4 regions of the Streptomyces sp. NBC_01317 genome follow, and region 1 is predicted to be linked to each of the others. Evidence: riboswitches for the same ligand, from Rfam matches in the RefSeq annotation. Region 1 holds a riboswitch; each other region holds the start of a gene.

Region 1 (7,487 bases):
TCCACCTCGAAGGCGGCGCAGGTGGCGGCGATCTGCAACAAGGCCGCGTCCCCGAGCCGTACGTCCGACAGCAGCGCCCGCGCGGCAACGATCCGCTCCCGCAGCGCACTCTCTTCCTCGGCCCAACGCCCCGCGAATCCGGCCGGATCGTCGTCGTAGGCGAGCCGCCGCCGTACGACCTCGACCCGCGTCTCGGGCTCCCGCGACGCGGCGACCTCCACGGTCAGCCCGAACCGGTCGAGCAACTGCGGCCGCAGCTCGCCCTCTTCGGGGTTCATCGTCCCGACGAGCAGAAACCGCGCGGCATGCCGTACGGAAACCCCTTCACGCTCGACGTACGAGGCGCCCATGGCGGCGGCGTCCAACAGGAGGTCGACCAGGTGATCGTGGAGCAGATTCACCTCATCCACGTACAACACCCCACGATGGGCATCGGCAAGAAGCCCCGGCTCAAAGGCCTTCACGCCCTCCGACAGGGCCCGCTCGATGTCGAGCGCCCCCACAAGCCGGTCCTCCGAGGCCCCGACGGGCAACTCAACCATCCGCGCGGGCCGCAGAGCACCCGGCCCCACCTCATGGGGCCCATCAGGACACAACGGATCAGGCAGGGCGGGATCACAACTGAACCGGCACCCACCCACCACCTCAACCTCGGGCATCAACGCGGAGAGCGCCCGCACGGCAGTGCTCTTGGCGGTGCCCTTCTCACCCCGAACCAGCACACCACCCACCGCCGGACTGACGGCGTTCAACAGCAGCGCGAGCCGTAGATCGTCCATTCCGACGACAGCGGTAAACGGGAAAGGGGTACTCATGGGGCTCCTTGGAGTGCGGTCAGTACGTGTCGGACTACCGGCGGCAGGTGGCTGCTCAACCCCCACCGGCGCGAGGGGGTCGGGGTCGGAGGAGGCATGGGTGTCCGGACGTAAAGCGTCGCAACTCGCGCGAAGCGCGGTGAGGATAGCAGTCCGGACACCCGTGCCTCCGTAGGCCCCGGCCCCCGCCCCCGGCGACGTACCCGAGCCCAACGCGCCCCCGACAACGCGCCCCCGCCGGACGGCGTCACGGCGCACCCGGCGGAATGAACGGCAGCCCCCCAGGAGCGCCCCCCTCGATCAGCCGCCACAACGCATCCGTGTCCGCGTGCTCCTCCACCAGGTCCCCCAGCAGATCGAGCTGTTCCTCCCGCAGTGCCCCGAAGCTCGTGTCCGGCGCCGGTACGAACCGCCGCCCCGCCTCCCGCGCGACCTCCACGAGGAACCGCCGCCGGAACGCGTCGTTCTCCAGCACCCCGTGCCAGTGCGTCCCCCGCACAGAACCCACCCGGCACCCGTCCAGCGCCACCCCGCCCCCGTCGGAGACGAACGCCGGGCCGCCGCCGACCTCCGCGACCCCGTGGTGGATCTCGTACCCCTCCACAGGCTCACCGAGGGCGACGCCCACCGGCCGCCCCAGCGTCTTCTCGCGCGCGAACCGCACCCGTACCGGCAGCAGTCCCAGCCCCGCCACAATCCCGGCCCGCGACTCCACCTCGTCGTCGATCAGCTCGCCGAGCACCTGGTAGCCGCCGCAGATGCCCAGCACCGGGCGACCCGACGCCGCCCGCCGCGCCACCGCGTCCGCGAGCCCGCGCTCCCGCAGCCAGGCCAGGGCGCGCACGGTGCCGCGGGTGCCGGGTATGACGACCAGGTCCGCGTCGGCCAGTTCCTCCGCCCGGTCCACGAACCGCACCACCACACCCGGCTCCGCCGCCAACGCGTCCACGTCGGTGAAGTTCGACATCAGCGGTACGGCGCACACCGCGACGCGCAGGACGTCCTCGCCGTACGGAACGGACGCCGCGGACTCCCGTACCGACCCGCGGAGCGACACCCGCAGCCCGTCCTCCTCGTCGATGCCGAGGCCGGGCCGCCACGGCAGCACACCGAGGGTCGCCCGCCCGGTCAGCCCGCGCAGCATCTCCAACCCCGGTTCCAGCAAGGACACATCGCCCCGGAACTTGTTGACGACGTACCCCGCGACCAGCGCCTGGTCCTCGGCGCTCAGCAGCGCCGTCGTCCCGAAGAACGAGGCGAAGACCCCGCCCCGGTCGATGTCCCCGACCACGACGACCGGCAGGCGGGCGGCGCGGGCGATGCCCATGTTCACGATGTCGGTGCGGCGGAGGTTGATCTCGGCGGGGCTGCCGGCGCCTTCGCAGATCACGGCGTCGTACGTACGGCGCAGCTCGGCGAGGCACTCCAGTACGGTCCCCAGCAGCGCTTCCTGGCGGCCCCCGTGGTAGCCCCTGGCGCTCATCTCGCCCACCGGGCGCCCCATGAGGACCACTTGACTGCTCCGGTCGCTGCCGGGCTTCAGCAGTACGGGGTTCATCAGCGCGGTCGGCTCGATACGGGCGGCCTGCGCCTGCATGGCCTGGGCCCGGCCGATCTCGGCGCCTTCGCGCGTCACGAACGAGTTGAGGGACATGTTCTGGCCCTTGAAGGGCGCGACGTTGACACCTTGCCGCACGAGCCACCGGCAGACGCCCGCGGTGACGACGCTCTTGCCCGCGTCGGAGGTGGTCCCGGCGATGAGCACCCCACCCCCCACCCCGTCCCGCCTCACAACGGCCTCCCCACACCCGCACCGTCACCGGCGCCCGAGCCGAGACCCGCACCGTCAAGGGCGCCCGCGCCGACGCCCCGGTCGGCCCCCGCACCCGTTCCGGAAACCGCCGCGTACGCGAACCGCCCCGCCACGCACACCGCCAGCGCCAATCCGCTCACCCGCCGGGACAACCGCACGGCCCGTTCGATGTCGGCGATCTCCACGGGCCGGCCGCCGCCGTTCAGTACCGGGCGGTGTTCGACCCGGCCGCCGTACGCGAGCGTTCCGCCCAGCCGTACGCCCAGCGCCCCCGCGAACGAGGCCTCCACCGGGCCCGCGTTGGGGCTCGGGTGCTTGCGCGCGTCGTCGCGCCACGCCCGCCACGCCCCGCGCGGATCGCCGCCCGCGACGACGGCCAGCGCGGCGGTCAGCCGGGCGCCTGGCGCGCCCGCCACGTCGTCGAGACGGGCCGAGGCCCAGCCGAACCGGCGGTATTTCGGGGACTTGTGCCCCACCATGGCGTCCAGTGTGTTCACGGCCCGGAACCCGGCCAGCCCGGGGACCCCGGCCAGGGCGCCCCACACGAGCGCGCCCACCACCGCGTCGGAGGTGTTCTCGGCGACGGACTCCACGACGGCCCGCGCGATCTGCTGGGCGTCGAGGGACTGCGGGTCACGGCCGCACAGGTGCGGCAGCCGCTCCCGGGCCAGTTCGACGTCCCCGGCGGAGAGCGCCCGGCCGATGGCACGCGCCTCGCGCGCCAGTGACGTACCGCCGACGACGGACCAGGTGGCGGCGGCGGTCAGCGCGACCGAGGCGACCCGCCGGCCCGCGAGCCCGGCACCTCCGGCTGCTCCGGTACGTTCCGCCGTCCCGGCAACTCCCGCCGTCCCGGCACCCGCACGCCCTCGCGCCCCACGTCCCCGCGCCCCGCGTGCCACCACCGCGCCCAGGCCCACCGCCCCGCCCGCGCAGACCAGCGTGTGCAACGCGCCCCAGCCACGGTGGTCCCGCCACAGGGCGCGCTCCACGCCCCCCGCGGCCCGTCCGAACGCCGCGACCGGATGGCCCCGGCGCGGATCGCCCAGCAGAAGGTCGGCGAGCAGCCCGCCCGCGGCCCCGTACGCGTGGACCCACGCGGCGTCCCAGCCGGCCGACCGGGCCGGCCGACCAGAGGCCCCCGCTGCGGAAGTGACCGAAACGGCGGGGCTGGTGGCGGCGACAGAAGCGACAGAAGCGGCGGCACGGACGCAGGCGCGGCCAGGCATGGCGACGTGTCCTCACTCAGGGTCCGCGCCCCGGCTCGACGGAAAACGCGGCGGCGAGAGTTCCTGGCTCCCGGGGACGTTTCCCCGGAGGGACACCGTGCCCGGTGACAGTGGCGGGACCGCGCCGGATTCGCACCGGCTTCCTCTGCTGCCGCCGTAATTGGCCCCGGCAGTCCACCACGCTGCGAGAACGCCCGTCAACCCGCCCTTGACCTGCGGCGGGGCAGTGTGCGAAGCCCCACACGAAAGGCCCGGGGGCAGGCCCCCGGGCCGAGCGCGGTACGTACGGTCAGGCCACGATCAGGTAGATGCCGTACGCCACGGCCGCCGCGCACAGCGCGAAGCACGCGTAGGCGCCGGTGCGCGCCAGGGCCACGGAGCCCCCCGCCGACCCGCCGGACTCCGAGGCCGCCGACTCCTGCTTGGCCAGGGCCACGATGCCGAGGGTGAACAGGCCCACCAGACCGATGGTGGACACGAGGCTGACGCCGAACACGGAGCCGAGGGCTGCCCAGTCGATTTTCATGTGATCGCTTCCTTAGACCGTGGCGGTTCAGACCGTGGCGGTTCGCGCCGACTCGCCGGCGACGGCGGGCGGGATGGGCAGGGCGACGGGCCCCGGGATGGTGGTCGTCAGACCGGCGGTAGCGGCGTCCACGGACGCGAGGCCCGCCACTGTCGGACCGGAGGCGGCGATGTCCACCCCCACATTCACCGGCACCACATCCGCCCCGGTCACATGCGTGTGGTCCACCGGACGGCGGCGCGACGCGAGCCAGATCGCACCGGAGACGGCGACGAGCAGGATCGCCACGACGGTGACACCCCACGTCCCGTGCCCGGTCAGGAACTCCGCCCCGGCGGCCACCAGCCCCGCGGCGGGCAGCGTCAGCCCCCAGGCGATGAACATCCGGGTCGCCGTCGACCAGCGCACGACCCCGCCCTTGCGGCCCAGGCCCGCGCCCATCACGGCACCGGAGCAGGACTGCGTGGTGGAGAGCGAGAAGCCGAGGTGCGAGGAGGCCAGGATGACCGTCGCGGCGCTGGTCTGGGCGGCGAAGCCCTGCTGCGGGCGCAGGTCGGTGAGGCCGGTGCCCATGGTTTTGATGATGCGCCAGCCACCGAGGTACGTGCCGAGCGCGATCGCCGTGCCCGCCGAGACGATGACCCACAGAGGCGGGTTGGAGCCGGGGGAGAGGACCCCGCCGGTGACCAGCGCCAGCGTGATGACGCCCATGGTCTTCTGCGCGTCGTTGGTGCCGTGGGCGAGGGAGACCAGCCCGGCGGAGGCGATCTGCCCGGCCCGGAAGCCCTTGGCCGTCGCCTTCTCGTCCGTACGGGCGCTGACGCGGTACGTCAGCCGGGTGGCGAGCATGGCCGCGAGCCCCGCGACGAGCGGGGCGGCGAGCGCCGGGATCAGGACCTTGGTGATGACGACGCCGCCGTTGACACCGGAGGTGCCGACGGACATCAGGGTGGCGCCGATGAGGCCGCCGAACAGGGCGTGGGAGGAGCTCGACGGGAGCCCCAGCAGCCAGGTGAAGAGATTCCAGATGATCGCGCCGACCAGCGCCGCGAAGATCACTTCGGTACGGATGCCCGATTCGTTGATGAGTCCGCCGGAGATCGTCTTGGCGACCTCCACGGACAGGAACGCGCCGACGAGATTCAGGACGGCGGACATCGCCACCGCGGTCTTGGGCTTCAGGGCGCCGGTCGAGATGGTCGTCGCCATCGCGTTGGCGGTGTCGTGGAAACCGTTCGTGAAATCGAACACGAGAGCCGTCACGATCACGATCGCGAGCAGCAGCGTGAAGTGTTCCATTTACCCAGGCAATCGTTCGACGTCGGTGGCCACGGTGAACGTAAGGATGCAGGGTGAACGGAAGGTTAACTAGGGAGGTACTCGGAGTGTCTCTCCTGAACGGCTCTCCGAGCGCCTGATGTGTTGTCCGACCTGCCCTTTTTCCGCCCGGGCTGGCAAGATCGCCATATGACTGATCATCTGCCTGCGGACGCGCGCCACCGGGCCTGGGCCGAGCTGGTGGCGACCGCGCGCAGGACCACCGCGGAAGGGCTCGTCGTGGGGACGTCGGGCAATGTCTCCGTACGGGTCGGGGACGAGGTCCTCGTCACCCCGAGCGGGGTGCCGTACGACCGCCTCACACCCGGCGACCTGGTCGCCGTCGACCTCTCCGGACGCCAGGTCTCCGGCCGGCTCGGCCCGACGAGCGAACTGCCGCTCCACCTGGAGATCTACCGCACCACGGACGCCTCCGCCGTGGTCCACACGCACGCCGTCCACGCCGCCGCCGTCTCGACCCTCGTCACCGAACTGCCGCTGATCCACTACATGGCGGCGGCCCTCGGCGGCCCGGTGCGGGTCGCCCCCTACGCCACGTACGGCACACCCGAACTGGCCGCGCACATGCGCGACGCCCTGCGCGACCGTACGGGCTGCCTGCTCAGGAACCACGGCACCGTCACCTACGGCGACTCCCTGGACCGGGCGTACGACCGCACGGCCCAGCTGGAGTGGATGTGCCGCGTCTGGCTCACGGCGTCCTCGGTCCCCGGCCGCACCCCGGCCCTGCTCTCCGAGTCCCAGGTCGCCGAGGTCGGCGAGAAGCTCAAGGGCTACGGCCAGAAGCCCTGAGACCCACGGGGGGTGCCCGCGAACCGGCGGCCGCCACCGCCCGCAGCCCTGACGGCCCACGTCCGGTGGCCGTCCGCCGCCGCCGTACCGACACTGAGGAAATGCGCCCGGCAACTGTGACGGCAGCGGCCGTCTCCACATTCATCGGTGTCGGCGCGGCCGCGGTGGCGGCCGGCCGGTACGCCAGCGATGCCGCGCTCAAGGCATCGCCCGGGCGCCCCCTGCCCGGAGACCCCTGGCTGACCGTGCACGCCACGGCCGCCGGACACGTCACCCTGACCCGCTGCCTCGCCTCCGTACGGCCCGGTACGTACGGTCTTGAGGCCCCCGGCCTGCACGCGGTGGTCGGGCCCGTCCTCGACGGGGAGGCGCGCGACGCCGACACCGTCGTACGGCGGCTGGAACGCGTCAGCCGCGGCACGCTCTCCCGAGGCGCGCGTGTGCGGCTCACCCCCCAGCTGTACAGCGGCGACCCCACCACGGCCCTCGGGCTCGACCACAAGGATGTCGAGATCCCCGGCGAACTGGGCGCGCTGCCCGCGTGGTTCGTACCGGGGGAACGCGAGACCTGGGTGATCACCACCCACGGCCTGGGCACCACCCGCGAGCACCCGCTGAACCTCCTGCCGTTCCTCGCCGGCCAGCGCTTCCCGGTGCTCGACCTCGCCTACCGGGGCGACGCGGGCGCGCCCCGCTCCCCGGACGGCCTCGGGCACCTCGGCGACTCCGAATGGCGCGACCTCGACGCCGCGATCCGCTACGCCGTCCGGTACGGCGCCGAGCGGGTGATCCTGTACGGCTGGTCCACCGGCGCCTCCATGGCGCTGCGCGCCGCCGCGGACTCCACGCTCACCGCCCGGATCTCCGGCCTGGTGCTGGACTCGCCGGTGCTCGACTGGGAGTCCACGCTGCGGGCGCTCGCCTCGGCCCGCCGGGTCCCGGCGGCGCTGATGCCGCTCGCCGTCAGGGCGGCC
Region 2 (7,487 bases), 3.6 Mb from region 1:
CGGATCGAACGGCTGCGGCTCGCCAGCGGGGAGCCGATGGCGATCGAGACCACGCACCTGTCGGCGAAACGCTTCCCCGCGCTGCGCCGCTCGCTCGTCAAGTACACCTCGCTCTACACGGCGTTGGCGGAGGTGTACGACGTGCGCCTCGCCGAGGCCGAGGAGACGATCGAGACCTCACTCGCCACCCCCCGGGAGGCCGGGCTGCTGGGCACGGATGTCGGGCTGCCGATGCTGATGCTGTCGCGCCACTCGATCGACGGGAACGGCGAACCGGTGGAGTGGGTGCGGTCGGTGTACCGGGGCGATCGTTACAAGTTCGTGGCGAGACTGCGCAGGCCGACCGACTGAGCGACCGGTCGCGGTCTTCCCACGGCCGTCGCGGTCTTCCCACGGACGGGGCCGTCCCCTAGATTTCCTGCGCGTTGCGAAAGCGATCAGCGAAACGGCGAGCAGTGAGGGGACGGAGCCGCGCATGTCAGAAGCACCGCCAGCAGCACCTTCAGAAGCACCCGAGGAGAACCCTCCCCCCACGGTCACACCCTTACGTGTGATCATCGCCTTCTGCCTGGTCGCGCCCTTCGTGGCGCTGCTCTGGGTGAGTTCGTACGCGCGGACCGATCCGGCGTTCATCGGCATCCCGTTCTTCTACTGGTACCAGATGCTCTGGGTCGTCGTGTCGGCCGTGCTGACGATGATCGCCTTCCAGCTGTGGCGGCGTGACCAGCGCGCCCGTACGGGATCCCGCGCGGGAGGTGCGTCGCGATGAACGACGGTGTGAACGGCGTCGCGCTCGGCGTCTTCATCTTCTTCTTCCTGGCCGTCACGGTCATGGGCTTCCTCGCGGCGCGCTGGCGCCGGGCGGAGAACGAACAGAGTCTCGACGAATGGGGCCTGGGCGGACGGTCGTTCGGCACGTGGGTCACCTGGTTCCTGCTCGGCGGCGACCTCTACACGGCGTACACCTTCGTGGCCGTGCCGGCGGCGATCTACGCGGCGGGCGCGGCGGGCTTCTTCGCGGTGCCGTACACAATCCTCGTCTATCCGCTCATCTTCACCTTCCTGCCCCGGCTCTGGTCGGTGTCGCACAAGCACGGGTATGTGACCACCTCGGACTTCGTCAGAGGCCGGTTCGGCTCGAAGGGTCTTTCGCTGGCGGTCGCCGTGACCGGCATCCTCGCGACCATGCCGTACATCGCGCTGCAACTGGTGGGGATCCAGGCGGTGCTGGACGTGATGGGCGTCGGCGGCGGCGAGGACACGAACTGGTTCGTGAAGGACCTGCCGCTGCTGATCGCGTTCGCCGTGCTCGCCGCGTACACGTACTCGTCGGGGCTGCGGGCGCCCGCGCTGATCGCGTTCGTGAAGGACACCCTGATCTATCTGGTGATCATCGTGGCCATCATCTACATCCCGGTCAAACTGGGCGGATTCGACGACATCTTCGCGAAGGCGGGCGACGCGTTCGCGCAGAAGAACCCGGCGACCGGGGCGCCACGCGGCGCGCTCGCGCCGGGCGAGGCCCAGCAGTGGGGTTACGCGACGCTCGCGCTCGGCTCGGCGCTCGCGCTCTTCATGTATCCGCACTCGGTCACGGCGACGCTCTCCAGCCGCAGCCGTGAGGTGATCCGGCGCAACACCACGATCCTGCCGCTGTATTCACTGATGCTGGGCCTGCTGGCGCTGCTCGGCTTCATGGCGATCGCGGCCGGGGTGAAGGTCGACAACGGGCAGCTGGCGATCCCGCAGCTCTTCGAGAACATGTTCCCCGACTGGTTCGCGGGGGTCGCCTTCGCGGCGATCGGCATCGGGGCGCTGGTGCCGGCCGCGATCATGTCGATCGCGGCGGCGAATCTGTTCACCCGCAACATCTACAAGGACTTCATCAAACCGGACGCGACCCCCGCGCAGGAGACGAAGGTCTCCAAGCTGGTGTCGCTGCTGGTGAAGGTGGGGGCGCTGGCCTTCGTCCTGACGATGGACAAGACGGTCGCGATCAACTTCCAGCTGCTGGGCGGAATCTGGATCCTCCAGACGATGCCGGCCCTGGTCGGCGGCCTGTTCACCCGCTGGTTCCACCGCTGGGCGCTGCTCACGGGATGGGCGGTGGGCATGCTGTACGGCACGATTGCGGCGTACGGCGTCGCGAGCCCGACGCAGGCGCACTTCGGCGGCTCCTCGAAGGAGATCCCCGGCATCGGCGAGATCGGCTACATCGGCCTGACGGCGTTTGTGCTGAACCTGGTGGTGAGCGTGGTCCTGACCTTCGTCTTCAAGGCCGCCAAGGCCCCGGAGGGCGTGGACGAGACGAGCCCGTCGGACTACACGGCGGACATCGGCGACCCGGGCGTGAAGAAGGATCTGCCACTGACCCCGGCGGACCCGGACCCCGTGCGCTGACGGGCCGTACGAAAGCAGCATCCAGGACGGGCCGCCGGAACTCCGGCGGCCCGTCCGTCGTCAGCGCACCCATTCCTTGAGCTGCTCGGTCTCCAGGGTGATCCCCACGGGGTCGGGGAGGCTGACGTCCTTGCCGAACGGCACCGTGTGCGCGATTTCGTAGCGGGTGGCGTTCGGCTCGCTGTAGACCGTCACCTCGCAACTGTCCCGGTCGATCAGCAGATAGACCGGGATCCCGGTCTCCGCGTAGGCACGCGGCTTCTGCACGCGGTCCCGCTCGTCGGTTCCGAGTCGTACGAGGTGACTTCGACGGCCATCAGGACGGGGGCGGGGTCGGCCCATTCGCCTTGGCCGGTGAAGGCGTCGGCGGGGGCGAGGGTGCCGTCCGGGCGAGCTCGCCCGGCCCTGTCGACCTGGTGCCAACCGGTTCTCGTGTGCTGTCACAGGGCGGCCTCCTCGTCTCCGGGACCATAGTGGAGGACTCCGACATCCATGGGGCGAAGTGGGGCGCGACACAACATCTAGGGGGTGCTTCACCGTGCGCCCCCCAGATGTATGCTCAACCTCGTTGTCGACGCAGGGGAATCCGGTGGGAATCCGGAACTGTCCCGCAACGGTCTGCTGTGGTGTGCTTTGTCATACCCGTGAGTCCGAACACCTGCCGGCAGCGCATCCGGCTCGACCGAACCGGGTGCCAGGACGTCCGGGCCCCGAGGCTGGGCCGGAGACGCCGTGGTTCGTGCTGCCCGGAGACGGGTGAGTGGCGGATCCGCGCGCCCCCGCTTCCCCGCCGACGGCCCAGAGCCGAGCGAGGGAGAGCACCACGTGACCATCGCGCCAGCCGATCCGGCTTCAGGCATCTCCGAGGTCTCCGCACAGGTGACCGACGGACCCGGGACCGCGTTGCTGCGGCTCCTGACCGACCTGACCGCCGATCTGCCCGACACCGACCCAGGACGCGTCGCCGGCGCCGCGCTGCGTGGCCGCAATGCCCGGTCGGACGAGGCCGAGCTGCGCGAGCTCGCCACCGAGGCGGCCGCGGGGCTCATCTCCGAGGACCCGGCCTACTCCCGGCTCGCCGCCCGGCTGCTCACCCGTACCATCGCCGAAGAGGCCGCGAGCCAGGGCGCCGTGGCGTTCTCCGCGTCCGTCGCGGTGGGGCACCGCGAGGGCCTGATCGCGGACCGCACGGCCGACTTCGTCGCGCTGCACGCCGACTTCCTGGACGCGCTGATCGACCCGGACGCCGACGACCGCTTCGGCTACTTCGGGCTCCGTACCCTCTTCAGCCGGTACCTGCTCCGCCACCCCCTCACCCGCAAGGTCATCGAGACCCCCCAGCACTTCATGCTGCGCGTCGGCGCCGGTCTCGCCGAGGACACCAGCGTCCGCGCGCTGGACGAGGTCGCCTCCCTCTACCGCCTGATGAGCCGCCTGGACTACCTCCCGTCCTCGCCGACGCTCTTCAACTCCGGTACGCGCCACCCGCAGATGTCCTCCTGCTACCTGCTGGACTCCCCGCTGGACGAGCTGGACTCGATCTACGACCGCTACCACCAGGTGGCGCGCCTGTCGAAGCACGCGGGCGGCATCGGCCTCTCGTACTCCCGCATCCGCTCGCGCGGCTCACTGATCCGCGGCACGAACGGGCACTCGAACGGCATCGTCCCGTTCCTGCGGACCCTGGACTCCTCGGTCGCGGCGGTCAACCAGGGCGGCCGGCGCAAGGGCGCGGCCTGTGTCTACCTGGAGACCTGGCACGCGGACCTGGAGGAGTTCCTGGAACTGCGCGACAACACCGGTGAGGAAGCCCGCCGCACGCACAACCTGAACCTCGCCCACTGGATCCCGGACGAGTTCATGCGCCGCGTCGACGCGGACGGCGAGTGGTCGCTGTTCTCCCCCGCCGACGTCCCGGAGTTCGTGGACCTGTGGGGCGACGAGTTCGACGCCGCGTACCGCGAGGCGGAGGCCGCGGGCCTGGCGCGGAAGACCATCCCGGCCCGTGAGCTGTACGGCCGCATGATGCGTACCCTCGCCCAGACCGGCAACGGCTGGATGACCTTCAAGGACGCGTCGAACCGTACGGCCAACCAGACGGCCCTGCCCGGCAAGGTCGTCCACTCCTCCAACCTCTGCACGGAGATCCTGGAGGTCACGGACGACGGCGAGACGGCCGTCTGCAACCTCGGCTCGGTCAACCTCGGCGCCTTCGTGCTCGATTCGGGCGAGATCGACTGGGAGCGGCTGGACGAGACCGTCCGTACGGCCGTCACCTTCCTCGACCGGGTCGTGGACATCAACTTCTACCCGACCGAGCAGGCCGGCCGCTCCAACGCCAAGTGGCGTCCGGTGGGCCTGGGCGCGATGGGCCTCCAGGACGTCTTCTTCAAGAAGCGCCTGCCGTTCGACTCCGCCGAGGCGGCCGCGCTCTCCACGAAGATCGCCGAGCGGATCATGCTCGCCGCGTACGAGGCGTCCTGCGCGCTCGCCGAGCGCAACGGGCCGCTCCCGGCCTGGTCGGAGACCCGTACCGCCGCCGGCGTGCTGCACCCCGACCACTACGACGTCGAGCTGAACTGGCCGGAGCGCTGGGACGCGCTGCGCGCCCGCGTCGCGAAGAGCGGCATGCGCAACTCCCTGCTCCTCGCGATCGCGCCGACGGCGACCATCGCGTCGATCGCGGGCGTGTACGAGTGCATCGAGCCGCAGGTCTCCAACCTCTTCAAGCGCGAGACGCTGTCGGGGGAGTTCCTCCAGGTCAACTCGTACCTGGTGCAGGAGCTCAAGGACCTGGGCGTCTGGGACGCGCAGACGCGCGAGGCGCTGCGCGAGTCCAGCGGCTCGGTGGCCGGCTTCACCTGGATCCCGGCGGAGGTGCGCGAGCTGTACCGCACGGCGTGGGAGATCCCGCAGCGCGGTCTGATCGACATGGCGGCGGCCCGTACGCCGTTCCTCGACCAGAGCCAGTCGCTGAACCTGTTCCTGGAGACGCCGACCATCGGGAAGCTCAGCTCGATGTACGCGTACGCCTGGAAGAAGGGCCTCAAGACCACGTACTACCTGCGTTCGCGCCCCGCGACGCGCATCGCCCGCGCGGCGGGCGGCGCCCAGGCGGCGGCCACCGTGCCGGCGCCGGCCACCGCGGCCGCTACCGCCGCCACCATCCCGCTCCAGCAGGCGTCCCCGGCCCCCGCGAACCCGATGGTCCCGGACGCGGACGCGATCGCCTGCTCCCTGGAGAACCCCGAGTCCTGCGAGGCCTGCCAGTAATGAGTTCCACCGAGAAGAGCCCCGCCGAGAAGAACCTGCTCGACCCGGGCTTCGAGCTGACCCTGCGTCCCATGCGCTACCCGGACTTCTACGAGCGCTACCGCGACGCGATCAAAAACACCTGGTCGGTGGAGGAGGTCGACCTCCACTCCGACGTCGCCGACCTCGCCAAGCTCTCCCCCGGCGAGCAGCACATGATCGGCCGGCTCGTCGCGTTCTTCGCGACGGGCGACTCGATCGTGTCGAACAACCTGGTGCTGACGCTCTACAAGCACATCAACTCCCCCGAGGCGCGGCTGTACCTGTCCCGCCAGCTCTTCGAGGAGGCCGTGCACGTCCAGTTCTACCTGACGCTGCTCGACACCTATCTGCCCGACCCGGACGACCGCGCGGCGGCCTTCGACGCGGTGGAGGAGATCCCGTCGATCCGCGAGAAGGCGCAGTTCTGCTTCCGCTGGATGGACTCGGTGGAGAAGATCGACCGCCTGGAGACGAAGGCGGACCGCCGCCGCTTCCTGCTCAACCTGATCTGCTTCGCGGCGTGCATCGAGGGGCTGTTCTTCTACGGAGCCTTCGCGTACGTGTACTGGTTCCGCTCGCGCGGTCTGCTGCACGGCCTGGCCACCGGCACCAACTGGGTGTTCCGGGACGAGACGATGCACATGAACTTCGCCTTCGAGGTGGTCGACACCGTACGCAAGGAGGAGCCGGAGCTGTTCGACGACGCGCTCCAGCAGCAGGTCACGGACATGCTGAAGGAGGCCGTAGAGGCGGAGTTGCAGTTCGGCCGCGACCTGTGCGGCGACGGCCTGCCGGGCATGAACACGGAGTCGATGCGCGAGTACCTCCAGTGCGTCGCCGACCAGCGGCTCCAGCGGCTGGGCTTCGCGCCGGTGTACGGCTCGGAGAATCCGTTCTCCTTCATGGAGCTCCAGGGCGTCCAGGAACTGACCAACTTCTTCGAACGCCGCCCGTCGGCGTACCAGGTGGCGGTGGAGGGGTCGGTCGCGTTCGACGACGACTTCTAGGCCGCTGTTGCTGTGGTACGCCCGGGGCGCGCCCCACCTCCGCTGCGGCGGGGGTGGGGCGCGCGGGCAGGCGGGTCGGGTTCCTCGTGGTGGGCGCGACGCAACTGGCGGTCGATCGAGAGGTCCTTGAGGAGCCAGAGCAGGGCCGGGAGGGCCAGGAGGACGAACAGGGCCGTAAGGGCGGTAAACGCCAGGAAGGTGTCCATGTATCCAGCGTCGGGGATGTGTGCGACACAAGGCAGTGGCAGGACTGTCATCGAACCTCGAATTACTGCCACACTGGGCCCATGCTGAAAAACGTCGCCGCCGTCCTGCTCGACGGAGTCCACCCCTTCGAACTCGGCGTCGTCTGCGAGGTGTTCGGGCTCGACCGCAGCGACGACGGGCTGCCCGTCTACGACTTCGCGGTGGTCTCCGGGGAGGGGCCGGTGCTGCGTACACACGCGGGATTCACCCTCGGCTCGCTGGCCGGGCTCGAACGGCTGGAGGAGGCCGACCTCATCGCCGTACCCGCCGGAGACGCCTACGCCGAGCGCGAGTTCCCCGAGGAGCTGCTGGCGGCGCTGCGGCGTGCCGTGGACCGGGGGGCGCGGGTGCTCAGCGTCTGCACCGGCGGCTATCTGCTCGGCGCCGCGGGCCTCCTCGACGGGCGCCGCTGCACCGTGCACTGGCGGCACGCGACCGACCTCGCCCGGCGGTTCCCCGAGGCGCGGGTGGAGCCCGCCGTGCTGTACGTCGAGGACGGCCCGGTGATCACGTCCGCCGGTACGGCCGCCGGCATCGACG
Region 3 (7,487 bases), 6.0 Mb from region 1:
AGTCGAGGGCCGCCGCGTCCCAGCCGTGCTGGACGGCCATCGCGCGGAGCGCGGGGGCGAGGGGTTCCATCGTGCCGGGCACCCGCTTGTCCAGCAGGAAGTGGAAGCCGGTCGCGCGGACGCTGTACGCGATCCAGTCGGTGGTGTCGGGCACGAGGTGCGAGCCGTTGCGCTCCAGCGCGATGCCGGTGCCGCCCTTGCCCCGGACGACGGCGGCGGCCACCGCGTCACCGAACAGGCCGTTGGAGAGCAGCGAGCCGACCCCCAGGTCGGTCGGCTGGTAGCAGAGCGAACAGAATTCGCACGCGACGATGAGCACGTTCGCGTCCGGGTACGCCTGGCAGAAGTCGTGCGCCCGGTTGACGGCGGCGCCGCCCGCCGCGCAGCCGAGCTGGGCGATCGGCAACTGCCGGGTGTGACTGGGGAAGTCCATGGTGTTGATCAGCCAGGCGGTCAGCGACGGCATCATGAAGCCCGTGCACGAGACATAGATGATCAGGTCGATGTCGGAGGCACGCAGCTCGGCGTGGTCCAGGGCGCGGTTCACCACGGCGGGCACCCGCGCCTTCGCCTCGGACTCGTACAGCCGGTTGCGGTCCTCGAAGCCGGGGTGCCTGAGGGTCTCCTCGATGGGCTGGACGAGGTGGCGCTTGGCCACCCCGGTGTTCTCGATCAACCGGAGCGCCAGGGGAAGTTGCGGGTGGCCGGCGTGGAGCGACCGCGCCAGGGCGAGGGTGTCCTCCATGGTGATCACATGCTCGGGAACCGACACATCGGGCTTACACAGAGTCGCCACGACGCGCTCTCCTTCGTTCGTGTTCGCTGTGAACTGCGGCCCACACTCTGTGGTGGCCCACCACCCCGCAACCTGGGGAACTGCCGGGAACTGGCCCCTGGGAGGAGCGTCAGGGGAGCGAGGGGGCGGGATCCGAAGGACCGTGAGGGATCTTACCCATGACTACGGAAAGTAAGCACAAAAGGGGCGCATCGTCCGTTCGTGGGCGCGCCGCCCGGTCCCCGATGCGTCGCTCCGACGGCCGGGACCCCACCGGCCCGGCGACCGTGGGTCACGACCCGTCCACCGAACGGGTCGGAAGCCGAAAACCGGCCATCCTGTACCGGTGTCACCACGGGACTCGTAGGTCCCGGAGACCCCTTCGCGTCCCAACGTTTTGGCGCGGGAGAGACATTCGGGGAGTCGTTGAGCCCTATAGTACGGGCTGGGCGGTTTGTTTTGTGCTGGTCAACCCGGCTGCGCGGAAGGGTCATTCATGGCAACACAGGAGCGCGCCATCCGGACGCGCATGGCGATTCTGGAGGCGGCCGGCGCGGTCTTCGACGAGTTCGGCTACTCCTCCACGACCCTCACCATGGTTCTGGAACGCGCTGAGGTCACCAAGGGTGCCCTGTATTTCCACTTCCAGTCGAAGGAAGCTCTGGCGCAGGCGGTCCTGGACGAGCAGGTACAGCTCGGCACCGTACCCCCACAGGCCTCCAAGCTCCAGGAAGTCATCGACATCACCTTCGCGGTGGCCCACCGGCTCCTGGACAACGCACTGCTCAGGGGAAGCGTCCGGCTCACCGTGGACCAGGGTGCTCCCCCCGGCGTCGACCACAGCGGCCCCTTCCGCCAGTGGCCCGTCCATCTGGTGTCGCTGATGGAAGAGGCACGCGCGCAGGGTGAGTTGCTCCCCAGCGTGCGCCCGCAGGACACCGTCGAACTGCTGGTCGGTGCCTTCGCCGGCATCCAGCTGATGTCCCGCGCCCTGACGAATCGCGAGGATCTCGGGCGGCGGATATCGATACTGTGGGGACACATCCTGCCCAGCATCGCGGTCCCGGGCCTGATGCCGAGCATCGACACCGCGCCCGACCGCGGGGTACGGGTCACCGAGGCGATCATGGCGGCCTGATCCGGTGAGCGGGCCTTCCCACCTGGTGAGCGGGCCCTCCCCCGTCCGGAACCCCTCCCCCTTCCGGAATAAGGAAAGGGGCTCCCGGCGCTTCAGCTGAGGGCATAGGGTGACGAGTGCAGTTGGTTCGCCCTGTCAGCCAGACAGCGGCGTCGTAAGAGGGAACCCGGTGGGAATCCGGGACTGCCCCGCAGCGGTGAGTGGGAACGACCGCCGTCATCAGCACTGGGCCCGGATCGGGTCTGGGAAGCGACGGCCAGTAGGTGTCTCGTCCGTAGAGACGCGCCCACGAGTCCGAAGACCTGCCACTGCCCGCGCGCGAACACCGTGCGCGGAGATCCCGGTGACCTCGTGGGCGGGTCGGCGTACATATCAGGCGGTCACGCGCACCCGGACACCCGGGACGTGATCCGTCCGGTCTGTGGCTCCTCTCGTGCCCTCGACCGTCCCCGGGACGGCAGAGAACCGCTCGCGAAGGAGAGTTCTGTGACAGACAAGTCCGCAGCCGCGGCAGCACGGGCGACCGTGCACGGCTACCCCCGCCAGGGCCAGAACCGTGAACTGAAGAAGGCCGTCGAGGGCTACTGGAAAGGCACCGTCGGCGCCGACGCGTTGCGCGACACGGCCGCCGGACTGCGCCGTACGAACTGGCGCCGCCTCGCCGACGCCGGCATCCACGAGGTTCCCACCGGCGACTTCTCGTTGTACGACCACGTCCTCGACACCAGCGTCTTGGTCGGCGCGATCCCCGCACGCCACCGCGCCGCCGTCGCGGCGGACGCCCTCGACGGGTATTTCGCGATGGCGCGCGGCACGCAGGACGTCGCGCCGCTGGAGATGACCAAGTGGTTCGACACGAACTACCACTACCTCGTCCCCGAGCTGGGCCCGGACACCGTGTTCACCGCCGATTCCACCAAGCCGGTCGCCGAGCTGAGGGAAGCCCTCGCGCTGGGCCTCGCGGCGCGGCCCGTGCTCGTGGGCCCGGTCACCTATCTGCTGCTGGCCAAGCCCGCCCCCGGTGTCGCCCCGGACTTCGAGCCGCTGACGCTGCTCGACCGGCTGCTCCCGGTGTACGCGGAAGTCCTGGCCGACCTGCGCGCCGCCGGCGCCGAGTGGGCGCAGCTCGACGAGCCCGCGCTCGTCGAGGACAGGACCCCGGCGGAGCTGAACGCCACGGCCCGCGCCTACCGGGACCTCGGCGCGCTGACCGACCGGCCGAAGCTGCTGGTCGCGTCGTACTTCGACCGGCTCGGCAAGGCCCTGCCCGTCCTCGCCAAGGCACCCGTCGAAGGGCTTGCCCTCGACTTCACGGGACCGGCCGCCGCGAACCTCGACGCCCTGGGCGCCGTGGGCGGCCTGCCGGGCAAGCGCCTGGTCGCGGGCGTCGTCAACGGCCGCAACATCTGGATCAACGACTTCGAGAAGTCGTTGTCGGTCCTCGGTACGCTCCTCGGGCTCGCCGACCGCGTCGACGTGTCCTCCTCCTGCTCGCTCCTGCACGTCCCGCTCGACGTCACGGCGGAGCGGGACATCGATCCGCAGATCCTCCGCTGGCTCGCCTTCGCGCGCCAGAAGACGGAGGAGGTCGTCACGCTGGCGCGCGGTCTCGCGCAGGGCACCGACACGATCGCCGCCGAACTCACCGCGAACCGCGCCGACCTGGTCTCGCGCGCCGGTTCCGCGCTCACCAACGACCCGGCGGTACGGGCCCGCGCCACGGCGGTCACCGACGCCGACGGGCACCGCGCCGCACCGTACCCGGAGCGGGCGACGGCCCAGCGTGCCCACCTCGGGCTGCCGTTGCTGCCGACCACCACCATCGGCTCGTTCCCGCAGACGAACGAACTGCGCACCGCACGCGCCGACCTGCGCGCGGGACGTATCGACACGGCGGGGTACGACGAGCGCATCGAGGCCGAGATCCGTGAGGTCCTCGCCTTCCAGGAGAAGGCCGGCATCGACGTGCTGGTGCACGGCGAGCCCGAACGCAACGACATGGTCCAGTACTTCGCCGAGCAGCTGACCGGCTACCTCGCGACCCGGCAGGGGTGGGTGCAGTCGTACGGCACCCGTTACGTGCGCCCGCCGATCCTGGCCGGGGACATCTCGCGCCCCGAGCCGATGACCGTGCGCTGGACCACGTACGCGCAGTCGGTCACCGACCGGCCGGTCAAGGGCATGCTCACCGGCCCTGTCACCATGCTGGCCTGGTCCTTCGTCCGTGACGACCAGCCGCTCGGCGACACCGCCCTCCAGGTCGCGCTCGCGCTGCGCGACGAGGTGAACGACTTGGAGGCAGCCGGGACTTCGGTCATCCAGGTGGACGAGCCCGCGCTGCGCGAGACGCTGCCGCTGCGTGCCGACGACCGCCAGGAGTATCTCGACTGGGCGACCGAGGCCTTCCGTATCACCACCGGCGGGGTCCTCCCGGCCACCCAGATCCACACACACATGTGCTACGCGGAGTTCGGGGACATCGTCCAGGCCATCAAGGATCTGGACGCGGACGTGATCAGCCTGGAGGCGGCGCGGTCGCACATGCAGGTCGCCGGCGAACTGGCGGCGGCGGGCTATCCGCGCGAGGTGGGCCCCGGGGTCTACGACATCCACTCCCCCCGCGTGCCCTCCGCCCAGGAGGCGGCGGCCCTGCTGCGCAAGGGACTTGAGGCGGTGCCGGCCGAGCGGCTGTGGGTCAACCCGGACTGCGGGCTGAAGACCCGCGGCTGGACCGAGGTGCGCGCCTCGCTGGAGAACCTGGTCGAGGCCGCCCGTGAGGTCCGGGGCACCCTGCCCACCCGCACTTCCTGACCCGAGCCGGGGCCGGCCGGCCCCGGAACCGGAACGACCCGGCGGCGGCCGGGGCGGACAGACCGGATGTTTCCTGACATCCGGCCAACTGTTCCGCTCGGGCCGCCGTCAGGCGTTGTGGCGGTCCAGGTCCGCAGACGGTACGGTCGCGTGGACATGACGACGGTGTGACGGAAGTCCGGTGAGAATCCGGCACGGTCGCGCCACTGTGTACCCGTACCTCTGCGGGAAGTCAGACCCGGCACCTTCGTCTCAAGCACCACGATCGGGACGCGTGTTCCCCAGGAGGTTCGGCCATGGCACACTCCGCTGCCCCCACGACAGCCGCAACACCGGCTCTCACTCCCCTCTCGCTCAAGGAGATAGCCCCGTGGGCGCTCTTCTTCGGCGTGCTGATGCTCGTCCTGCTCTACTTCGTCGGCGCGGAACAGGGTGCCCTGTCCGTCATCTCAGGTGAGAGCGTGCACGAATGGGTCCACGACGGACGCCATCTGCTCGGTTTCCCCTGCCACTGACCGGCCGGGAGACCCTTTCTCATGAACTCCGTATCTGTCCGCGCCCTGCTCGTGCGCGGCATGCTCGCCGGCCTCGCCGCCGGTGTGCTCGCCCTCGTGGTCGCCTATCTGCTCGGTGAGCCCTCCGTGGACGCGGCCATCGCGTTCGAGGAGGCGCACAGCCACGAGCACGGCGGCGAGGAACTCGTCAGCCGTTCCCTCCAGTCCACCGCGGGCCTCGCCACCGGTGTGCTCATCTTCGGCATCGCGGTCGGGGGCATCGCCGCCCTGGTGTTCTGTTACGCCCTGGGCCGCGTCGGCCGGTTCGGACCGCGGGCGACCGCTGTCCTGCTGGCCGTCGGCGCGCTGCTGACGGTGTACGTCGTACCGTTCCTCAAGTACCCGGCCAACCCGCCCGCCGTCGGCAACGGCGACACCATCGGGAAGCGGACGACGCTCTACTTCCTGATGATCGTGCTGAGTCTCCTGCTCGCGGCCGGCGCGCTCCTGCTCGGCCGGCGGCTCGCGCCGCGCCTGGGCAACTGGAACGCGACGGTGGCGGCGGGGGCCGCCTTCGTGGTCGCCGTCGGACTGGCCTACGGCTTCCTGCCGACGATCAACGAGGTGCCCAAGGACTTCCCGGCCACGCTGATCTGGGAGTTCCGGCTGTCTTCGCTCGCCGTCCAGGTCACCCTGTGGACGACGTTCGGGCTGCTCTTCGGCCACCTCGCCGAGCGGCTCCTCGTCCCGAGGACCGACCGGGTCGCCGTCCCCGCCGGTACGTCCGGGGTGGAGCCGAAGGCCACCGCCGCCGCGGGCTGAGGGCCATGGGGCGTCCCGGCGGGTCAGGCCGCCGGGAGCTCCGGTCCGGGGCGTGGCACGCTCGCCCTGACGACCCACCGGTGCGTGATCGTCCCCCTCTACCTGAAGTACGTGGCCACGCGCGGCGCCGGACTCACCCGCGAACTCGTCGGGATCGGCGCGGGTCGGTCCACTGGATCGGCGGGCCGCTGGGGTCGTGGATGGCGGACGACCAGGTAACCGCCGGCGCCCTCACCGACGCCCTGATCGCCATGGCGGTGGTCATGGTCCTGACCTGTACGACCTCACTCGCCGCGCGGGCCTGGGGCGTCCGCCGCCACGCGGTGTCGCCGGGCGGCCGGGCGGGGCCGGCTGATCGCGATCGTGATCACGGGAGGGGACGTCGGTCTCGTAAGCCAGGTGCCCCGGGGTCGTCATACCCTGGGGGCATCAGGACGATTCGACCTGTCCGGACCGTGCGACTTGTCAGGCCCGTCCGACCTGCCCGACCTGTCCGACCTGGGAGAGCCGTGGACGTCGATCTGAGGAAGCTCCGCTACTTCGTCGCGGTGGCCGAGGAACTGCACTTCGGGCGGGCCGCCGAGCGGCTCCACATCGCCCAGCCGGTCCTCTCCCGCCAGATCCGCGCGCTGGAGCAGGAGCTGCGCGTCCAGCTCCTCACCCGGGACCGGCGCTCGACCGCGCTCACCCCGGCCGGGGAGCAGGTGCGGAAGGACGCCGTGTCGCTGCTGGCCTCCGCCGAGGGTCTGCGGCGCCGGGCGCTGCGGGTCGCGGGCGGCACGGACCGGCTGACGGTCGGGTTCATGCCCGGCATCACGGTCACCGCCGCCGTCCAGGCGCTCACCGCGCGCCACCCGGGGCTGACGGTCGACGTCCTGCGGACGTCGTGGGACGACCAGACCCGGGCGGTGCGCGACGGGCGGGTCGACCTCAGCTTCGTACGGATGCCGGCCGACCGTGAGGACCTGTGCCTGCGCCCGCTGTTCCACGAGCCACGGGTCGCGGTCCTGCCGCGCGGGCACCGGCTCGCGGGGAAGCAGGCCGCCGGCATCGCCGACCTGGCAGGCGAGCGGCTGCTCCAGGACCCCGACGCCGTTCCCGAGTGGCGGGATCTGCCCCATCGGCCGCCGGACGAGGACCCGCGGCCGGTCCCTGTCGTCCGTACGGTCGAGGAGAAACTGGAATACGTGGCCGCACTCCAGGGGGTGGTCGTGCTGCCGCGCTCCACCGCCCTCTACTACACGCGCCCGGACCTCTGCCAGGTCACCCTGACCGACATCGAGCCCGGCCAGGTCTGCCTGGCCTGGAGCGCCCGGAACACGGGTCCGCTGACCCTGGAATTCGCCGACCTGGCGGTGGAGATCTACGCGGACGGTCCTGACCCTGTCTCCTGAGCGTTCCGCCCACCCATTACCTCCGGCGTAATCGACGCTGTCCGGGACGCGAG
Region 4 (7,487 bases), 1.0 Mb from region 1:
GAGCGCCGCCCGCGACCGCGGGGAGGATGGTGACGCTGTCGCCGTCGGAGAGGGTCGTGGAGATGCCGTCCAGGAAGCGGACGTCCTCGTCGTTCAGGTAGACGTTGACGAAGCGGCGGAGCTGGTTGCCCGCGGCCGGGTCGATGAGCCGCTCGCGGATGCCGGCGTGGCGGGTGTCGAGGTCGGCGAACAGGTCCGAGAGGGTGTCGCCGGTGCCCTGGACGGCCTTCGCTCCGTCGGTGTAGGTGCGGAGGATGGTCGGGATGCGGACCTCGATGGCCATGACGTGGGCTCCTTGTCGGGTGCGGCGGGACGGGCGGGGAAAACGGGCCGGGCGGGAGAAGTATGGGCGCGCGGCTCGCGCCCCCGCACGGAGGGGGTGGTGCGGCGGTGCTGCGCTAGGGACGCCGACGGCGAACGGGCCTGACGGAGGCTCTTGTTCCGTCCGGGGCGAACGGTGCGTCCGGGCTCAGCCGACCGCGTCAGGACACGCGTCGGTACAGATGGCGCTCGCGAGGCGGCACAGGTCGACGTGCAGCCGCGCCACGAGCAGCAGCGGGGTGCTCGGCGTCTTGTCGCTCACGTCGGGAAGAACCATGCGGTCATCGTATCGATTCCCGCTTCGCATCCGGATAGGCCGTCTCGCGCGACGGACGAAAGGTGTTCGTCAGGTGGACGGCGGCAGGTAGACCACCAGGGGTCTGCCGGTCACCGGATGCTCGCTGACCTCGGCTTTCACTCCGTAGACCGTGTCGAGGAGTGCGGGGGTGAGGACGTCGTGCGGAGTGCCGGACGCGACGATCCGGCCGGCCCGGAGGACGTAGATCCGGTCGCAGTAGTGGGCGGCGAGGTTGAGATCGTGCAGGGCGAGGAGGTTGGTGGTCCCCGCCTTTTTGATCAGGGTGAGGATGCCGAGCTGGTAGCTGATGTCGAGGTGGTTGGTCGGCTCGTCCAGGACGAGCAGCGCCGGCCGCTGGACCAGGGCGCGGGCGACGAGGGCGCGCTGGCGTTCGCCGCCGGACAGGGTGGGGAAGGCGCGCGGCGCGAGGCCGGCGATCCCGACCCGTGCGAGGGCCTCGTCGGCGAGGGTGGTGTCGGCGGCGGTGTCGGCCTCCCAGAACCGTTTGTGCGGGGAGCGGCCCATGGCGACGACCTCCCTGACGGTGAGTTCGAACTCGGTCCCGCCGTCCTGCGGGACGGTGGCGATCCGGCGGGCCCGTTCCTTGGGGGTCATCGTGTGCAGGTCGCGCCCGTCGAGCAGGGCGTGTCCGTGGCTGGGCCGCAGGGTCCCGTACACACACCGCAGCAGGGTGGTCTTGCCGCTGCCGTTGGGGCCGACGAGTCCGACGGTCTCGCCGGGCACGGCGGTGAGGTCGGCGCGGTCGACGAGGAGGCGTCCGCCCGTCTCGTACGACAGTCCTTCGAGGGACAGCGAGGCGGTCATACGGGTGCTCCTTCCGGACTCGTCATACGGGGGCTCCTTCGGGGCGGCGGCGCATCAGCCAGAGGAAGAACGGGCCGCCGGTGAGCGCCGTGAGCACGCCGACGGGGAGGTCCTGCGGCGCGGCGACGGTACGGGCCGCGAGGTCGGCGGCGACGAGGACGACGGCCCCGCCGAGCGCGGCGACGGGCAGCAGGACGCGGTGGGTGGCGCCGACGGCCATCCGGGCGGCGTGCGGGACGAGCAGCCCGATGAAGCCGACGGCGCCGCTGGCGGCGACCATGACGCCGGTGACCAGGGAGGCGAGGACGAAGACGGCGGCGCGGAAGCGGGCGGCGTCCAGGCCGAGGGCGGTCGCGCCCTCCTCGCCGAGGAGGAGCAGGTCGAGCGGCCGGGCGAGTGCCATGAGGAGGGCGGTGCCGAGGGTGAGGACGACGCCGGGCAGCAGGAGGGTGGACCAGCGGGCGCTGCCGAGGCCGCCCATCGACCAGTAGAGGGCTTCTTGGAAGTGCTCGGGGCGGGCGGAGACGACCAGGACGAGGGTGGTGAGGGCGGTGAGGATGTACGAGACGGTGACGCCGGCGAGGACGAGCCGGCCGCCGGTCAGTTCGCCGCCGCGCCGCGCGAGTCCGTAGACGAGGACGAGCGCGACGAGGGAGCCGGCGAAGGCGGCGGCGGGCATGGCGACGGTGGTGGTGACACCGCCGCCGATGCCGAGGACGAGGACCAGGACGGCTCCGGTGGACGCGCCGGAGGAGATGCCGAGGAGGAAGGGGTCGGCGAGCCGGTTGCGTACGAGTGCCTGGAGGACGGTCCCGACGACGGCGAGCCCGGCGCCGACCACCGCGCCGAGGAGGACGCGCGGCAGCCGTACGTCGAGCACGATCGTACGGAAGGGGCTGGGGTCGGCCCGCCCGGCCAGGGCGGCGACGACCTGACCGGGCGGGATGCGGACGGAACCGAGGGCGAGGGCCGCGACGACAACGGCGGCGAGTGCGGCGGCGAGGCCGGTCAGCACGAGGGTGTGGCGTATCCGCCCGGGGGCGGGCGGGGTGGTGGTGCTCACCGGGTCTTACTTCACGGTCTCGGGGTGGAGTTGCGCGGCGAGTTCCGCGAGGGCGCCGGGGGCGCGGACGCCGAGGACGACCTCGGAGAGGGGCATGACGGCGAATCGTTTGTTCTTGATCGCCGGGACGTCCTGGAGGACGGGGTCGTCCAGGAGGCGCTTCTCCTTCTGGGCGACGGTGGTGGAGCCGTAGTCGTAGATGACGACGGTCTGGGGCTTGCGGGCGACGACCTGTTCCCAGGTGGCGTCGCCGAAGGACTTGTCGAGGTCGGCGAAGACGTTGCGGCCGCCGGCGCGGGTGATCAGTTCGTTGCCGATGCCCTTGCCGCCGGCGGTGAAGGCGGTCTTGTCGCCGCTGTCGTAGACGAAGACGGAGAGCGGCTCGACGGCCTTGAGCTTCTCGGCGGTGTCGGCGACGGTGGTGCGGGCGTGGGCGATCCACTTCTCGGCGCGGTCGGGGACGCCGAAGGTGCGGCCGACCTCCCGTACTTCCTGGTAGACGTCGTCCAGGGTGGTCTTGCCCCGGGTGCAGTTCTCCAGGTTGAGCCGGGTGTCGACGCCGGAGCTCTTGAGCGCGTCGCGGGCGCGGCCGTCCCCGGCGTCGAAGGCGCTGGAGTAGCCGCCGTAGACGAAGTCGGGGTCGGCGGCGAGGAGTTTCTCCTTGGAGGGGTACTCCTTGGCGAGGACCGGGACGTCCGCGTAGGCCTTGGCATAGGCGGGGAGGATCTTGTCGTCCAGGTAGGCGGTGCCGACCAGGGACTTCTGGAGGCCGAGGGCCAGCATGACCTCGGTGGCGTGCTGGTTCATGGTGACCACCCGCTTCGGCGGGGCCTGGTAGGTGGTGGTCACCCCGCAGTTGGTGACGGTGTACGGGAAGCCCTGGGGGGCGCCGGCGGCGGGCTTCGCGCCGGTCGCGTCCTTCGTGTCCGTGCCGTCCGTACCGCCTCCGCAGGCGGCGAGCGGGAGGAGGGCGGCGGACAGGGCGACGGCTATGAGCGCGCGGCGGCGCCGGGGAATGACATGCACGGCTGGGCCTCCTCCAGGGGATTTCCGCGTCCCCTGGTTGGTGGAAGAAGGGCGGCAGGTCAGTTCCTGGCTGCCGAGCCGTAAGGGGGCTCGGTCACAGTGGCGGGACCGCGCCGGATTCGCACCGGCTTCCTGGGTCCTGCCGCCTCGGGTTCGCCGGTCAGTCTCTCAGACACCACCTCGCGGACACGCCCTAGGGGCCGTCCGCGACGACCTCGACGTCCTCCTCCGTGACCTGGCCGTCGACGATGCGGTACGAGCGGAACTGGAACGGGCCGAGGCCGTCGCTGTCGGCGGTGGAGACCAGCACGTAGTGGGCCCCGGGCTCGTTCGCGTACGTGATGTCGGTACGGGACGGGTAGGCCTCCGTCGCCGTGTGGGAGTGGTAGACGATCACCGGGTCCTCGTCGCGGTCGTCCATGTCCCGGTAGAGCTTGAGCAGGTCGGCCGAGTCGAACTCGTAGAACGTGGGCGAGCGCGCGGCGTTGAGCATGGGGATGAAGCGCTCGGGGCGTCCGCTGCCGGCCGGGCCCGCGACCACGCCGCAGGCCTCGTCGGGGTGGTCGCGTCGGGCGTGCGCGACGATCTGGTCGTGCAGGGCCTGGCTGATGGTGAGCATGCTGGAAATATAAACGGACCCGGCCCCGCGGAGGGCGGGGCCGGGTCGGGTGTACGGAGACCAGGAGCGCGTCCGGTACGGAGGCCGGGGGCCGGTCCCGTACAGAAGCGCGTTACTCCGTCGCGGAGGCGTACTCGGGCGCGTCGCTCTCGGTGCTCCCGGCCGTACGGCGCCGGAGGAGCCGCCAGCCCACCGCGAGGCCGACCGCCCAGACCGCGCCGACGTACAGGGAGACCCGCGCGTCCTTGTCGTACGCGATCAGGCAGGTGACGAGCGCCAGGAAGGCGACCGCGACCCAGCTGAACACCGCCCCGCCGGGGGCCGGGAACGGGGAGGCCGGCAGGCGGCCCGCGTCGACGGCGCGGCGGTAGCGGATATGGCTGACCAGGATCATCAGCCAGGTCCAGACGCCGGCAGCGGTCGCCACGGACGTGACGTATCCGAACGCCTTCTCCGGGACGATGTAGTTGAGGATCACGCCGATGCCCATCAGGGCGACGGAGACGGTGATGCCGAGCGCCGGCGTCCTGCGGGAGTTGAGCCTGCCGAACGCCTTGGGCGCCTCGCTGTTGGCGGCGAGGCCACGCAGCATCCGGCCGGTGGAGTACATGCCGGAGTTGCAGGAGGACAGCGCGGCGGTGAGCACCACGAAGTTGACGATGCCCGCGGCGAGCGGGATGCCCATCTTCTCGAAGGCGTACACGAACGGGCTGGTGCCGGCGGAGAACTCGGTCCATCTGACGACGGCGAGAATGACGGAGAGCGCGCCGACGTAGAACACGATGATGCGCCAGGGCAGGGTGTTGATCGCCTTGGGGAGGGTCTTCTCGGGGTTCTCGGACTCGCCCGCGGTGACGCCGACGAGTTCGACGGCGAGGTAGGCGAACATCACGCCCTGGAGGGTCATCAGGCTGGAGCCGATGCCGTTCGGGAAGACGCCGTCGTGCGCCCAGAGGTTGGAGGCCCGCGCGGTGTCACCGGCCTCGGAGAAGCCGAGGGTGAGGACGCCGAGGCCGATCACGATCATGCCGATGATGGCGGTGACCTTGATCATCGAGAACCAGAACTCGACCTCGCCGAAGATCTTCACCGAGATCAGGTTCACCCCGAAGAGGACCACGAGGAACACCAGCGCGCTGACCCACTGCGGGATCGCGGGAAACCAGAAGTGGATGTAGATGGCGGCGGCGGTCAGCTCGGCCATGCCGGTGACCACCCACATCAGCCAGTACGTCCACCCCGTCGCGAACCCGGAGAACGGGCCGAGGAACTCCCGGGCGTACTCCGCGAAGGAGCCCGACACGGGGCGGTAGAGCAGCAGTTCGCCGAGGGCCCGCATGATGAAGAAGATCACGACGCCGGCGAGGGCGTACATGAGGATGATGCTGGGTCCCGCCTTGGCGATGTTCGCTCCGGCGCCCATGAAGAGGCCGACGCCGATGGCGCCGCCGATCGCGATCATCTGGACCTGCCGGCTGCCCAGTCCGCGCTCGTAGCCCTCTTCGCCGATGTGGTCCTCATCGGTAGGGGGAGCCGCTCCGCCGCCGTCGTCCTGCCCCTGGTCGACCTGCGCAGAGGTCATGGTGATGCGCCCTTTCTGCCTGCCGGCCCGCGCCGTCGTCGGCGGCGGACCGGTTTCCGATCCCCCCGGATACGCCCCCCGGATACGGCCGTCAGGCCGACAGCGTCTCGATGAGGCTCTCCTGGAGCGCGCCGAGCCAGAGGTACGCCATCACCATCGGCTTGCGCGGATCGGTGTCGGGCAGCCGGTACAGCTCGGCGCCCTCGTCCTCGTCGGTGACCTCCAGGCGGGTGCCTATGGTCAGCCGGAGGTCGTTGAGGGCGCCCAGCCAGTGGAGGCACTCCTCACCGCTCAGCTTGAGGACGGCGCCGCCCTCGCCCGTGGGGCCCAGCGCGTCGAGCGAGCGGACGACGGCGATGCCGTCGGCGCGCTTGCGGTCCCGCAGGTCGTTCTCCGTGAAGCGCCGGAACTCCGAGGAGAACTCCTTCAGTTCGTCGTCGTCATCGCCGTACGCGTCCGGGAAGAGCCGGGCCAGCGCGGGGTCCTCGGGCGGTTCGCTGGGGCCGACCGCGAAGAGCGAGGCGAGCGGGTCCTCTCCCTGGGCGGGCTCGTCGCCGGGGCCGATCAGCTCCAGCAGCTGCATGGCCAGGGAGCGCAGGATCGAGATCTCCACCTCGTCGAGCGCGACGGCCGCGCCGCCGCCCGGGGTGGCCTCGAAGTGCCCGGCCATCAGTCGCGGTCCTGGGTCAGGGTCGCCCAGAGGCCGTATCCGTGCATCGCCTGCACGTCGCGTTCCATCTCCTCGCGGCTGCCGCTGGAGACGACCGCGCGGCCCTTGTGGTGCACGTCGAGCATCAGTTTGTGTGCCTTGTCCTTGGAGTAGCCGAAATACGTCTGGAAGACGTACGCCACATAACTCATGAGGTTGACCGGGTCGTTGTGCACGATCGTCAGCCAGGGCACGTCGGGTTCGGGGACGACGAACGTCTCCTCGGCCGATTCGGGGCGTTCGATCTCTGTCGGAGCGACACTCACGGTTCGGGACGACCTTCTTCTCTGCCGGGTGCAGCCCGGGATTCAGCCCTGCACGACCCATGCTGCCACCCACGGGGGCCGGTCGCACAAACGACTCCGGGGGTGACGCGGGAGGCGGCGGAAAAGAAATCGTCACTCTGACGAGTATTGGGGGTAGCATCGTCCGTATGAACACTGCGGACCTTGGGCTGCCGGTGGACGTGCCGTCGACCGCGCTCTTCACCGACCAGTACGAGCTGACCATGCTCCGAGCCGCCCTCCGGGCCGGTACGGCCGACCGCCGCTCGGTCTTCGAGGTCTTCACCCGGCGGCTGCCCGAGGGACGCCGTTACGGGGTCGTCGCGGGCACCGGGCGCGTCCTGGACGCCGTGGAGAACTTCCGCTTCGACGCGGACGTGCTGCGCTTCCTGCGGGAGCGGGAGATCGTGGACGAGGAGACGCTGTCCTGGCTGGCCTCGTACCGCTTCGGCGGGGACATCTGGGGTTACCCGGAGGGCGAGACGTACTTCCCGGGATCGCCGATCCTGCGGGTGGAGGGCTCCTTCGCCGAGTGCGTGCTGCTGGAGACCGTGATCCTGTCGATCCTCAACCACGACTCGGCGATCGCCGCGGCGGCCTCCCGGATGTCGGCGGCGGCCGGGGGGCGGCCGCTGATCGAGATGGGCGCGCGGCGCACGCACGAGCTGGCGGCGGTGGCGGCGGCGCGCGCCGCGTACGTCGGCGGGTTCGACACGACGTCGGACCTCGCGGCCGGCTTCCGGTACGGCATCCCGACCGT

The links. A riboswitch is a leader RNA that binds a small molecule or an ion and turns the genes downstream of it on or off. The one in region 1 is predicted to bind cobalamin.
Region 2: another riboswitch for cobalamin. It lies ahead of OG349_RS11765 (ribonucleoside-diphosphate reductase subunit alpha); the one in region 1 lies ahead of OG349_RS27855 (cobalamin biosynthesis protein).
Region 3: another riboswitch for cobalamin. It lies ahead of metE (5-methyltetrahydropteroyltriglutamate--homocysteine S-methyltransferase); the one in region 1 lies ahead of OG349_RS27855 (cobalamin biosynthesis protein).
Region 4: another riboswitch for cobalamin. It lies ahead of OG349_RS23260 (ABC transporter substrate-binding protein); the one in region 1 lies ahead of OG349_RS27855 (cobalamin biosynthesis protein).

Annotation. Positions count from the first base shown of each region.
Region 1 is NZ_CP108393.1:6,403,830-6,411,316, forward strand. Features, by position in the region: gene OG349_RS27845 (putative cobaltochelatase) at 1-815, opposite strand, end outside; gene OG349_RS27850 (cobyric acid synthase) at 1,063-2,592, opposite strand; gene OG349_RS27855 (cobalamin biosynthesis protein) at 2,604-3,857, opposite strand; cobalamin riboswitch at 3,893-4,051, opposite strand; gene OG349_RS27860 (hypothetical protein) at 4,147-4,383, opposite strand; gene OG349_RS27865 (inorganic phosphate transporter) at 4,411-5,682, opposite strand; gene OG349_RS27870 (class II aldolase/adducin family protein) at 5,851-6,513, shown strand; gene OG349_RS27875 (alpha/beta hydrolase) at 6,615-7,487, shown strand, end outside.
Region 2 is NZ_CP108393.1:2,810,053-2,817,539, forward strand. Features, by position in the region: gene OG349_RS11745 (GntR family transcriptional regulator) at 1-351, shown strand, start outside; gene OG349_RS11750 (DUF3311 domain-containing protein) at 476-769, shown strand; gene mctP (monocarboxylate uptake permease MctP) at 766-2,400, shown strand; partial or broken gene OG349_RS11760 (Uma2 family endonuclease) at 2,461-2,807, opposite strand; cobalamin riboswitch at 2,948-3,080, shown strand; gene OG349_RS11765 (ribonucleoside-diphosphate reductase subunit alpha) at 3,226-5,673, shown strand; gene OG349_RS11770 (ribonucleotide-diphosphate reductase subunit beta) at 5,673-6,701, shown strand; gene OG349_RS11775 (hypothetical protein) at 6,698-6,907, opposite strand; gene OG349_RS11780 (GlxA family transcriptional regulator) at 6,989-7,487, shown strand, end outside.
Region 3 is NZ_CP108393.1:364,893-372,379, forward strand. Features, by position in the region: gene OG349_RS01460 (type III polyketide synthase) at 1-796, opposite strand, end outside; gene OG349_RS01465 (ScbR family autoregulator-binding transcription factor) at 1,272-1,913, shown strand; cobalamin riboswitch at 2,019-2,237, shown strand; gene metE (5-methyltetrahydropteroyltriglutamate--homocysteine S-methyltransferase) at 2,400-4,724, shown strand; gene OG349_RS01475 (CbtB domain-containing protein) at 5,021-5,239, shown strand; gene OG349_RS01480 (CbtA family protein) at 5,261-6,040, shown strand; gene OG349_RS01485 (LysR family transcriptional regulator) at 6,550-7,434, shown strand.
Region 4 is NZ_CP108393.1:5,368,621-5,376,107, reverse strand. Features, by position in the region: gene OG349_RS23280 (MoaD/ThiS family protein) at 1-283, opposite strand, end outside; gene OG349_RS23275 (putative leader peptide) at 470-598, opposite strand; gene OG349_RS23270 (ABC transporter ATP-binding protein) at 668-1,444, opposite strand; gene OG349_RS23265 (FecCD family ABC transporter permease) at 1,467-2,507, opposite strand; gene OG349_RS23260 (ABC transporter substrate-binding protein) at 2,514-3,524, opposite strand; cobalamin riboswitch at 3,574-3,709, opposite strand; gene OG349_RS23255 (M67 family metallopeptidase) at 3,727-4,152, opposite strand; gene OG349_RS23250 (amino acid permease) at 4,265-5,734, opposite strand; gene OG349_RS23245 (DUF2017 domain-containing protein) at 5,826-6,404, opposite strand; gene clpS (ATP-dependent Clp protease adapter ClpS) at 6,404-6,709, opposite strand; gene OG349_RS23235 (nicotinate phosphoribosyltransferase) at 6,877-7,487, shown strand, end outside.